One region of the Streptomyces sp. NPDC055749 genome, then DNA from elsewhere that is predicted to be linked to it. Evidence: riboswitches for the same ligand, from Rfam matches in the RefSeq annotation. Region 1 holds a riboswitch; each other region holds the start of a gene.

Region 1 (4,012 bases):
GCGGCACCCCTGATCGCCGCGCCGTTCTTCTCGCGGGCCAGCACCCTCCGGATCGGTGTCGCCTCGGCCGTTGCCATGGTGCTGCTGGACCTGTACAGCCGCTCGCTCGATCAGGTCGAGCCCGTCATCGAACTGGCCACCGTGATCACCGCCGGGCTGCTCGCCCTCTTCATCAACGGTGTCGTCCGGCGGGGCAACGAACAGCTGGCCTCGGCGCGGGTCATCGCGGAGACCGCCATGCGCGCGGTGCTGCCGAAGCCGTCCGACCGCATCGGCGGGCTGCACGTCGCGGCACGTTACGAGGCGGCTCAGGCGGACGAGTACGTCGGCGGTGACCTGTTCGCCGTCGCGGACACCCCGTTCGGGGTGCGGCTCGTGGTCGGGGACGTACGGGGCAAAGGGCTCGACGCGGTCGGGGCGGTCGCGGTGGTCATCGGGGCGTTCCGGGAGGCCGCCGAGCAGGAGCGTTCGCTCGAGGGCGTGGCGCAGCGCCTGGAGCGGGCGCTGGCGCGGGAGGGGACGCGGCGCGGCGGCCTCGATGCCATGGAGGGGTTCATCACCGCCGCGCTGGGTGAGATCCCGTCAGGCGCCGGCCTCGTGAGGATCGTCAACAGGGGGCACCCCGAACCGATCCTGCTGCACGCGGACGGCAGGCTGGACGTCCTGGTGTCGACCTCGCCCGCGCTGCCGCTCGGGATGGATCTGGGTGTGTGGCCGGACCGGGCGGACGAGTGGGCGCTGCCCCCGGGTACGACGCTGCTGATGTTCACCGACGGCCTCTCCGAGGCGCGGGACGCGGACGGGGTCTTCTACGACCCGGCGGCCCGGCTGCGCGGGCGGATCTTCCCCGGTCCCGAGGAGCTGCTCTCCGCGCTCACCGACGACGTACGCCTGCATACGGGCGGAAGGTCCACGGACGACATGGCGCTGCTCGCGGTCGGCCGGCCCGCGGAGGGGCAGCCCGAGCGGCGGCGCACCGTGAAGATCGTGGGCCGGGGGAACGCCGGGGGTGCGGAATGAGCCATTGGCTGACGAGCCGTCGGCAGAGCCGCGCGACGGCCGCTCCGGTACGGGACAACCGTCCGTAACCGAAGGGTGCCGCTCCGCATAACATTTGACGCAACGTCAGAAATGAAATGACGGATGAGGGGTGTTCAACTCGCCCGATTCCACCCGGTTGTATCCCGGTAAGTCCAGGCCAAAGTCACGAACGATCACCCGGAACAGCTTGGAATCGGGGCCGTGTGTCTATTAACGTTCGATAACGCAGCGCGGTTGTCCCAGTCGTCGCAAGAGGCGGCACCGTGCGCGAGCGCCGAATTCCGCAAGGAAACCGGGGAACCACCTACATGGGGTGAATCGGGCCACCTGTGCCTCGCAAGAGGCAGAGCGGCCCGTAGGAGACCTTCCTGCTCCGAACCCGTCAGCTAACCCGGTAGGCGAGAAGGAAGGAAAGGAGTGCGCCCACGTGGCGTCCAACAAGCCTGCCCCCGAGGCCCCGTCACCCTTCGCCACCGATACTCTCGGCGGCCAGGACCGGACCTGGGAGGAATGGAATCCCACCGAGGAGTCCATCCGGCCCGTTCGCGGCAGGCATCGCGTAGCCAAGCAGCGCGGTCTCGCTCGTAGCTCCACCGTCCTCGGGGTCGGCGTCATCGCGGCAGTCGGTGCCGGTGGCATGGCCACCGCTCAGGGCAAGCCGCCGGTCTCCATATCTCTTCCCGATTCCATCGCGGACAATCTGCCCGACGCCAAGTCCATTCCCGGCGTCGGCTCCTTGATGTCCGACGACTCCGGCGCGAAGGACACCGCCACGGTGGCCGCGTCGTCGCCGCTCACCACCGCCGGCATCACCACCGCCGAGGCCGAGCAGGGCACGACCGACGCCGGAGAGGCGCTGCGCACCCGCATCCTCCAGCAGGCCGAGCAGCAGCAGGCCAGTGCCGACGCCGAGGCCAAGGCCACCGCGGAGAAGGCGGCAGCCGAGAAGGCCGCCGCCGAGGCCAAGGCCCAGCAGGACGAGGCCGAGGCCAAGGCCGCCGCCGAGAAGAAGGCTGCCGAAGAGGCCGCCGCGCGCAAGGCGGAGGCCGAGCGGCTCGCCAAGCTGGCCGCCAGCTACACCCTTCCGGTCTCCTCGTACACGATCACCTCGACCTTCGGTCAGTACGGCAGCATGTGGTCCTCCGGCCAGCACACCGGCCTCGACTTCGCCGCGGGGGCGGGCACACCGATCAAGGCCGTCAAGGGCGGGACCGTCACCTCGGCCGGCTGGCACACGTCGTACGGCTACCACACCGTCATCGAGCTCGAAGACGGTACGGAGGTCACGTACAGCCACCAGTCCTCGATGAACGTCTCCGCGGGCCAGCAGGTCAGCACCGGCGACGTCATCGGCCGCGTCGGCTCGACCGGCAACTCCAGCGGGGCCCACCTCCACCTGGAGGTCCACACCCCGGGCGGCTCGGGCATCGACCCGATGAGCTGGCTCCGCAGCAAGGGCCTCACGGTCTGAGACCCGGCAGCTGAGACACCGTGTCCTGATTCCAGGGCGCACCTGAACCCCGGCAGCCCTGACGCACACCCCCCGACGTCAGGGCTGCCGGTTCGCCGTTTTCCACGCCGGGAAACGGAATAGGGTGCCTCGGGGACGGGGTTGCACCACTCATGACTTCTCTGCGCACGCTCGGCTCCTCCGGCCTTCAGGTCTTCCCGCTCGCACTCGGCGGCAATGTCTTCGGCTGGACGGCCGACGAAACAGCGTCGTTCGCCGTACTGGACGCCTACGCGGCGGCGGGCGGCAACTTCATCGACACCGCCGACTCCTACTCGGCCTGGGCGCCGGGCAACGAGGGCGGCGAGTCGGAGACCGTCATCGGCAAGTGGCTCGCCTCGCGCGGCAACCGTTCCGAGATCGTCGTCGCCACCAAGATCGGTGCCCACCCCTCGTACAAGGGGCTCTCCGCCGCCACCATCAAGGGCGCCGCGGAGGAATCACTGCGCCGGCTCGGCACCGATCACATAGACCTCTTCTACACGCACTTCGACGACGAGACCGTCCCGGTCGAGGAGATCATCACCGCCCTCGACCAGCTGGTGAAGGACGGCAAGGTGCGCGAGATCGCCGCTTCCAACATCAGCCCCGAGCGGCTGCGGGCCTCCCTGGACTTCTCCGAGAGCGAGGGTCTCGCCCGTTACGTGGCGCTGCAGCCGCACTACAACCTCGTCTCACGCGACACCTACGAGGGTGCGCTCCAGGACACGGCCGCCGCCGCGGGCCTCGCCGCCGTCCCGTACTTCGCACTCGCCTCGGGCTTCCTCACCGGCAAGTACCGGGCTGGGGTCACGGTCGAGAGCGCGCGGGCCGAGAAGGCGGGCCAGCACCTGGAGTCGGAGCGCGGGCGGAAGGTTCTCGCCGCGCTCGACACGGTCGCGACGGAGCACGGTGCCGAGATCGCCACCGTCGCCCTGGCCTGGCTGGCGGCCCGTCCGACCGTGGTGGCGCCGATCGCGTCGGCCCGCACTGTCGAGCAGGTGCCCGCACTGGTCGCCGTCGCCGGACTCCGGCTGACGGAGCAGGAGCTGGCGGCACTGACGGAGGCGTCCGCCTGACGCACGTTCAATGCGCCGGGCGGTGCGGTGAGCCGTGGGGGCGCTGCTGGTACGGGGGTTGTTGGTAGGCGCGCTGTTGGTACGGGATCTGTTGGTACGGCGGCTGCTGGTACGGGAGCCCGGCGCCCGGCGGTGCCGGATTCAGGTACGGGTTGTAGCCGCCGTACGACTGGTGCGGGGCCGGGGGTGGCGCGCTCGGGCGGGGCCGCCCGAGCCGGCCCGTGGCATGCGCCGCGTACGTCAGGGCCGGTCCCGCGACGTCCCTGCGCTGCCAGAGGTGGTGCAGCAGCTCCTGCTCCCGTACCGCGAAGTCCGGGCCCGCCCCGTCGCGGCGGGCCCTTCGCCGCAGCACGGCCAGCGACGTCGCGAACGACTCGTACTCGGCCACCGACCGGGCCGCGGC
Region 2 (4,012 bases), on a different contig from region 1:
CGGTGCGTCCCTGCCTACGCCCCGGCTTTCGCCCCGGCCTTCGTCCCCGCCGAGCCATCCGGCCACCTGCCCGGGATCCACCGCCACGACCAGCAGGGCCAGTGAGGCAAGCAGTCCGACCAGGTACCAGCCCTTCCTGCGCTTCGGCCGGGCCGGGGTGTAACCCCGCCAGGGCTCCGGGGGCGCGGGCTCCTCGCGCATCCGCCGGGCCACGTCGCGGGCACGCGCCGAGGGCTCCTTCGGCGCGTCCGCCGGGACGTCCGCCGATTCCCGCAGGAACCGCTCCCACTCCTCGTCAGGCACGGACGAACCGTCCCGCTCCCCACCCGCGTTCACGTCCAACTCCCTTGACCCTCAAGTTTTTCGCATGATCGCACGGGAGTCCGGGAGGGGAGCGCGCGGTTCGAAGGGGCGTGGGGCCTCCATGGGCCGGGCGCCTGTCACGCGGCCCGGCCCATGGAGGGCCGTGTCACGCCGGCCGTACGCTGCCGTAGATCGGCATGTAGTAGATCGACTCCTCGCGCACGTTCGCCCCCGGCTTGGGCGCGTGGATCATCATGCCGTCGCCCTTGTAGATGCCGACGTGGCTGATGTCGTCGTAGAAGAAGACCAGGTCGCCCGGCTGCAGATCCGCCGTGGCCACCCGTGTGCCGACCTCGACCTGATCCCAGGTGGTACGCGGCAGATCGACGCCCGCCGCCTTCCAGGCCGCCTGCGTGAGACCCGAGCAGTCGTACGAGGAGGGGCCCGTCGCCCCCCAGACGTACGGCTTGCCGATCTGGTCCCGCGCGAAGGCGAGGACCTTGTCCGCCTTGGCGGCGTAACCGCTGTCCGCGTCCGAACCGCCGCCGGTCCCGGTCCCGGTGTCCGTGCCGGTCTCGGGCTGTTCGGCCTCCTGCGCGGCGTCCTCGGCGGCCTCCTTCGCCGCCGCCTCCTCCTGGGCCTTGCGCTCGGCCTCGGCGGCCGCGGCCTGCTGGCGGGCCAGCTCCTCGGCCTTGCGCTTGGCCTCCGCCTCCTTCTTGCGCTCCAGCTCGGCGAGCCGAGCCTTCTCCTCGGCGGTCAGCTCCGACAGCAGGGTGCGCGCCTCGGTCAGCTTCTCCTGCACCTGCTGTTTGCTGCTGCGCAGCGTGGTCTGCGCCTCGGTGAGCGTCTCCAGGCTCTTGGTGGCCTCCGCGCGCTTCTTCGCCGCCTCGTTCTGCTGTGTACGGAAGTCGGCGACCGTCTTCTGCTGCTGGCTGGTCATCCGCGCCATCAGCTGGTCCTGGTCGAAGTACGACTGCGGGTCGTCCGCGAGGAAGAACGTGGCCGTCGGGGCGACGGCGCCGCTCCGGTACTGCGCCGCCGCGAGCTGGCCCAGTTCGCGGCGCGTCTCGTTCAGCTTCTCGGCCCGCTTCGCCGCGGCGTCCAGGAGCCCGTCGACCTTGGAGCGCTGCTCGGTGGAGGCGGACTTCGCCTTGTTGTACTGCTGGGTCGCGGTGCCCGCCTGGCGGTAGAGGTCGTCGACCTTCTGCTGTACGTCCTCGATGCTGGGCCGGGGCGCCGCGGGCGCGGCCGTCGCGGTCTGCGTGGAGAGCAGAGTCACAGAGGCCAGTGCCGCCGTCGTGAGCCCGACGCCGGGTGAGGTGGTGCGCATACGGGTGCGCGGTTTGCGATGCGACGCCAAGGCCGGCATCTCCTTCCGTGGACCGCCTACCGGGTTAGCTGTCGGGTTCGGGCGGAACGGAAGGCTGCCCTACGGTCCAAGTGGGGGTCGCGGACCGATTCACCCCGGTGCTGCTTGTGGGTCCCCGGTTCCGAACGCCCGCGAGGGCAGCCCGGATTCGGCGTGGGTGCCCGCTCGGCGTGGTTCGCCTCAAGGGGGTACGGGCCACCCGTCGGAGCACGCTAGCCAACCCGTGGTGTCCCTGTGAAGGTTGATGTTCGATATGCCCGATACATTTTCGTGACCTTGGTGAAATCGATACGCGCGGCCCCGGCGAGACCTCCGGTTCCCTCACCCGGAGTGGCTGACCCGTCTCCGTACGCGCATGTCCGCGGGCCGTCCTGCGGAATGCGGCCCCGGGGTGTCAGTGGGGCCGCCTAGACTCGTCAAGCGATGAGCAGCCTCTTTGACGACAGCTTCCTGACCGGCCTCCAGAACTCGGAGGAAGGCCCCCCGCCGCCCCCCGAGGACCACGCACCCGAAGCGGTGCCGGAGGGTCTCTTCGAGGGCGTCTTCGACGCGCCCCCGCCGCCCCGCGAGGGGTATTACCGCGACGGCGCCCCTCGTCCGGTCATCGACGCCGCCGCGCTGCTCGACGGGCTGAACACCGAGCAGCGTGCCGCCGTCGTGCACGCCGGTTCGCCGCTGCTCATCGTCGCCGGCGCCGGATCGGGCAAGACCCGGGTGCTCACCCACCGGATCGCCCATCTGCTGGCCGAGCGCGGGGTGCACCCGGGCCAGATCCTCGCGATCACCTTCACCAACAAGGCCGCGGGCGAGATGAAGGAGCGCGTCGAGCAGCTCGTCGGACCGCGCGCCAACGCCATGTGGGTCATGACCTTCCACAGCGCGTGCGTGCGCATCCTGCGCCGCGAGTCCAAGCGCCTCGGCTTCACCTCGTCGTTCTCGATCTACGACGCCGCGGACTCCAAGCGGCTGATGGCGCTGGTCTGCCGCGATCTGGACCTCGACCCGAAGCGCTACCCGCCGAAGTCGTTCACGGCCAAGGTCTCGAACCTGAAGAACGAGCTGATCGACGAAGAGACGTTCGCCGGACAGGCCGCCGACGGTTTCGAGAAGACCCTCGCCCAGGCGTACGCGATGTACCAGGCGCGGCTGCGCGAGGCCAACGCCCTGGACTTCGACGACATCATCATGACGACGGTGCACCTGCTCCAGGCGTTCCCCGACGTCGCCGAGCACTACCGCCGCCGCTTCCGGCACGTCCTGGTCGACGAGTACCAGGACACCAACCACGCGCAGTACACGCTCGTACGGGAGCTGGTGGGCCCGTCCGGCGAGGCCGACGCCCCCGCCGAGCTGTGCGTCGTCGGTGACGCGGACCAGTCGATCTACGCCTTCCGGGGTGCGACCATCCGCAACATCCTCCAGTTCGAGGAGGACTATCCGGACGCGACCACGATCATGCTGGAGCAGAACTACCGCTCCACGCAGACGATCCTGTCCGCGGCCAACGCGGTCATCGAGCGCAACGAGAGCCGCCGCCCCAAGAACCTCTGGACGAACGCCGGCACCGGCGCCCGGATCACGGGGTACGTGGCGGACACCGAGCACGACGAGGCGCAGTTCATCGCCGACGAGATCGACCGGCTCACGGACGCGGGCGACGCCAAGGCGGGCGACGTCGCCGTCTTCTACCGTACGAACGCGCAGTCCCGTGTCTTCGAAGAGATCTTCATCCGCGTCGGCCTGCCCTACAAGGTCGTCGGCGGGGTGCGCTTCTACGAGCGCAAGGAGGTCCGCGACGTCCTGGCCTACCTCCGGGTCCTCGCCAACCCCGAGGACACCGTCCCCCTGCGCCGCATTCTGAACGTGCCGAAGCGCGGCATCGGCGACCGTGCCGAGGCGATGATCGACGCCCTGTCGATGCGCGAGAAGATCTCCTTCCCGCAGGCCCTGCGCCGCGTCGACGAGGCGTACGGCATGGCGGCACGCTCGTCGAACGCCGTGAAGCGCTTCAACACGCTGATGGAGGAGCTGCGCACGATCGTCGAGTCCGGGGCGGGTCCCGCCGTCGTTCTGGAAGCGGTCATGGAGCGCACCGGCTACCTCGCCGAACTCCAGGCGTCCACCGACCCGCAGGACGAGACCCGGATCGAGAACCTTCAGGAACTGGCCGCCGTCGCGCTCGAATTCGAGCAGGAGCGCGCGGAGGAGGAAGGCGCGGGCACCCTCGCCGAATTCCTGGAGAAGGTCGCGCTCGTCGCGGACTCCGACCAGATTCCCGACGAGGACGAGGACGGCTCCGGAGTCATCACCCTGATGACGCTGCACACCGCCAAGGGCCTG
Region 3 (4,012 bases), on a different contig from region 1:
ACCAACGACAGCGATGCCCTGGTCTGGGCGGTCGACGTGGTCGGCGAGGACTGGAACAAGACCGAATTCGAAGTGGACGCGGCCAGCGGCAAGATCCTCCGCGAGGAGACGGACCGGGACTGACGCCCCGGCGGCGTAGCCCCCACGCAGCGGTGGCGGGCCGGGCCCGGTTCGTCACCGCCTCAGGAGCGGCCCCGTGACCGCTGTCAGGGGAGCAGCGCGTCCGCGCCCAGCGGGCGTTCGTAGGAGAGCCCCGGGAGGCCGCCGAGTACGGTCTCGCCGGTTCGGACGAATCCCGTACGGGCCAGCACGGCCTGGGAGCCGGCGTTGTCCAGCGTGGTCGCGGCCCGCAGGGCGGTGAGACCGTACTGCGTGGCGGCGAGGACGCAGATCCGGCGGACGGCGCTCGTGGCCAGACCCTGACCGGCGGCCTTCTCGGCGATCCGGTAGCCGAGGTCGGCGGAACCGTCCGCCACGTCCACCAGGTTCACCCGGCCCAGCACCTCGTCCGCATCGCCGACCAGCACATGGAAGTAGCACAGCCCCTCGGCCTGTTCGGCCAGGAGGCTGCTGTGCCGTGCGTCGAAATGTGCGAAGTACTCGTCGCCGCGGTCCGGAACCGAAGCCGCGAAGTAGGCACGGTTCTCCTGCTCGAAGGCGAGCAGGGCCGTGGCGTGGTCGTGGCGCAGGAGCTGGAGTTCGGGCATGGGTGCGAGTCTTCCACGAGGCGTGCGGACGCGGAACTGCCGGGTACCAAGGGCCAGTCGGACCCTCGGCACCCGGCAGTTGTGAACCGTGGCCTATGTCAGCGGATCAGTAGGCGCCGAAGACGTTGTCGATGGAGCCGTACCTGTCGGCGGCGTAGTTGCACGCGGCGGTGATGTTGGCGACCGGGTCGAAGCTGTCCGTCGACGTGCCGGGCACGTGGTACGCCTGGAACGTCGGGTCGATGACCTGGAGGAGACCCTTGGACGGGGTGCCCTTGGCGGCGTTCGAGTCCCAGTTGTTGACGATCTGCGGGTTGCCCGAGGACTCGCGCATGATGTTGCGGTGGATGCCCTCGTAGCTGCCGGGGATGCCGTGCTCCGCCATGACGGCGAGCGATTCCTTGATCCAGCCGTCGAGGTCGTTCGTGTACGTCGCCTTCGCGGCCTTCGGGGCGGGGGCGGCGGTCTTCGCGGCGAGCGTGCTCGTCCGCTCGGAACGGTCGGCGCGGTCGGCGGACGCACCGGAAGCCCTGGCCGTGGCCTCGGCGCCCACGGTCAGCTTCAGACCCGGGCGAATCAGGGACGGATTGTCGCCGATGGCCTTGCGGTTGTCCTTGTAGAGCTTCTTCCAGCCGCCGCTCAGGGAATGCGCATCGGCGATCTTGTGCAGGGAATCACCCTTGACGACGGAATAGCTGACGATCCCGGCCTTCTGAGCGGTAATTGCCTTGGCAGGGACGGCTGCCGGTGCCACTGCCTTTTCGGCGGCGACCGATTGTGCGGGCGCCGCGGAGGCGGTGGTCGCGCCCATCACGGGCAGGGCGAGGACGGCTCCGCCTGCGGTGACGGCGACGAGGCCGCGGGTCAGCGGGCTGGACTTGGAACGACGGTGCTTACCCATCGAGGGCATGGCGAATTCCTCTCCGTCGCCTGCGAGGTGAGCTGTCGGGTTCAGGCTGGAGATGCCTGGCCGCATGTGCATGCGACTTAACCCCAAGCCGTTCCTGATAACGGATCGGCAACTTACCTGGGTCCCCCGCTCCTGCCGGGCGTGAGTAGGTCCGGTTTCCGGACGGCGGCAGGATTCGGCGTTCCATCCGGATTGACGGTGACCGTAGGCGAGAAACACCGAAGGGGACAAGTCCCGAATTCCGGATCACAATTCATTTACAAGATCGATGAGCGGGAAAGCCGATGAATTCACCCGAACCGCGAAGCCAACTCTCTTCTCGCAGAAGGGATGCGGGTGAGGCGTCGGAGCTTCGGGCGTCCCGGACGTGACGCTGGCCACTGGGTCCGAAAAGGGCGATTTGCTCCGAGGGGATGTTCGCGGTTCGGGTGAAAAGTGCGTTACGGGCTCTGGGTATTAATTAATTCGATAAGTCCGAATTAGCCCATATCAATCTTTTTGCTCTTTGTGTGCGGCTCAGTGGTGCGGGGTCGGCCGGAACGTTCCCCCGTACATCGGCAGGGGGATCCGCTCGCCGTAGCGGGCCAGCTGCTCCCACGGACGGTTGAGGCCGGCGGAACCGTACGTACGGACCCGCGTGACGGTGTCGAGGTCGAGGACGTCGACCAGGACCTCCTCGCCAGGGCCCGCCTGCTGGCGCACGGTCCCCTCGGGGTCGACGATCGCGCTGGCGCCGACGCCTGCCGGGTCGGCCGCGTTGAGATTGACGACGTAGAGCTGGTTGGTCCAGGCGTTGGCACGCGCGCAGACCAGCTCCATGTCCCGGTCCCGCGTCGTGGTGAGCGTGGGCTGGAGGATCACCTCGGCGCCGAGCCAGGCGAGCTGTCTGGCGGTCTCGGGGAACGAGCCGTCGTAGCAGACGGCGAGACCGGCGCGGCCGATTCCGGGCAGGTCGAAGACGACGAACTCGCTTCCGGGGCTGGTCTGTTCGTAGGGCTGCCAGGGGAAGATCTTGCGGTAGCGGGCCACGATCTCGCCCGCCGGGGAGACCGCGATGGCGGTGTTGTACGTGTTCCCGTCGTCGGCCCGCTCGTAGAGGCTGCCGGGTATCAGCCACAGGCCGGTCTCGCGGGCCAGGGCGCAGACGCGGTCGGTGAGCGGGCCCGGGATCGCCACGGCGGCCTCCCGCATCCAGTCGGCGCGGGCCTGGAGCAGCGGCGCTTCGGCGGCGAGCATCAGCTCGGGCACGACGACGAGCTGCACATGGGGGAACGTGTCCCGCACCGCGCGTACCCGGTCCGCGAAGCGGTCCCAGGTGGCGCGCAGATCGTGCGGTACGGGAGTGGTCTGGACGGCGGCGACGGCGAGTGTGCGCATGAGGGTTCAGTTCTCCGTGACGAGCGGGGTGGCGACGGACGTACGGCCGTGGCGGAAGAAGCGGGCGTGGCGGGAGCGGATGAGGAGCATGACCACGACTCCGAGGGCGATGGAGCCGACGCCGAGCAGGAAGACGCCGCCGACGCCGCCCAGGGACGTGTAGCCGTAGGCGGGGTCGAGCATGTCGTAGGCGCTGCGCAGGAACGCCGCCAGCATCATCAGGCCGCCCGCGACCGGCATCACGCCCTTGACCAGCAGGTCACGGGGCGAGCGGCGCAGATGCCCGCGGAAGTACCAGGCGCAGGCGAATCCGGTGACGCCGTAGTAGAAGGCGATCAGCAGACCCACCGAGAGGACGGCGTCGCCGAGGAAGTCGGCGGAGACCACGGTGAGGAGGGTCAGCGCGACGGCCGCCGCCGCACCGAAGAACACCGTGCCGAAGGCGGGCGTCCGGAAGCGCGGGTGTATGCGGCCGAAGGCCGCCGGCAGGGCGCCGTGCGCGCTCATCGACAGGGTGGCGCGCGGCGTGGAGACCGTGCAGGTCAGCAGGGCGCCGACGGCCGAGACTGCGATGGCGAGCTGCACGAGCTTGGCCAGGGAGTCGCCGAGTACGGCGGGTGCGAGGCCGGTGAGGACGTCGGCGGCGGTCTCCTCGTTGCCGAGCCCGAGCCCCGAACTTCCCGTGCCGGCGAAGGAGACCGCGGCGAAGGCGGTGAACAGGTAGGTGACGACCAGGATCAGAGTGGACGTCACGGCGGCCCTGCCCGGTGTGCGCGCGCTGTCGACCGTCTCCTCGTTGAAGGTGATGAGGGCGTCCCAGCCCCAGTAGATGAAGAGGCACAGCAGGACCGCCTCGGAGAACGAGGCGAAACTGTCGAAGCCGAAGGGGTTGAGCCAGCTCAGGGACGGGGAAGCCGCGCCGTCGCGTACGAAGGCGGTGATTCCGAACGCGAGCAGCGCGACGAGCTGGAGCCCGAGGATCGCGTACTGGACATGGGCGGCGAGCTGGATGCCCCGG

What was found. Region 1 has a riboswitch for cyclic di-AMP ahead of ACWGO0_RS02920 (M23 family metallopeptidase). Riboswitches for the same ligand answer to the same signal wherever they lie in the genome.
Region 2: another riboswitch for cyclic di-AMP. It lies ahead of ACWGO0_RS11400 (NlpC/P60 family protein); the one in region 1 lies ahead of ACWGO0_RS02920 (M23 family metallopeptidase).
Region 3: another riboswitch for cyclic di-AMP. It lies ahead of ACWGO0_RS08055 (transglycosylase SLT domain-containing protein); the one in region 1 lies ahead of ACWGO0_RS02920 (M23 family metallopeptidase).

The regions. Positions count from the first base shown of each region.
Region 1 covers NZ_JBSHFH010000002.1:239,554-243,565, forward strand. Annotated here, with positions in the region: gene ACWGO0_RS02915 (PP2C family protein-serine/threonine phosphatase) at 1-1,020, shown strand, start outside; cyclic di-AMP (ydaO/yuaA leader) riboswitch at 1,304-1,457, shown strand; gene ACWGO0_RS02920 (M23 family metallopeptidase) at 1,469-2,512, shown strand; gene ACWGO0_RS02925 (aldo/keto reductase) at 2,665-3,609, shown strand; gene ACWGO0_RS02930 (PrsW family glutamic-type intramembrane protease) at 3,617-4,012, opposite strand, start outside.
Region 2 covers NZ_JBSHFH010000011.1:152,051-156,062, reverse strand. Annotated here, with positions in the region: gene ACWGO0_RS11405 (hypothetical protein) at 1-336, opposite strand, end outside; gene ACWGO0_RS11400 (NlpC/P60 family protein) at 470-1,672, opposite strand; cyclic di-AMP (ydaO/yuaA leader) riboswitch at 1,671-1,836, opposite strand; gene pcrA (DNA helicase PcrA) at 2,096-4,012, shown strand, end outside.
Region 3 covers NZ_JBSHFH010000008.1:24,613-28,624, forward strand. Annotated here, with positions in the region: gene ACWGO0_RS08045 (PepSY domain-containing protein) at 1-123, shown strand, start outside; gene ACWGO0_RS08050 (GNAT family N-acetyltransferase) at 207-707, opposite strand; gene ACWGO0_RS08055 (transglycosylase SLT domain-containing protein) at 814-1,617, opposite strand; cyclic di-AMP (ydaO/yuaA leader) riboswitch at 1,620-1,775, opposite strand; gene ACWGO0_RS08060 (carbon-nitrogen hydrolase family protein) at 2,134-2,994, opposite strand; gene ACWGO0_RS08065 (APC family permease) at 3,001-4,012, opposite strand, start outside.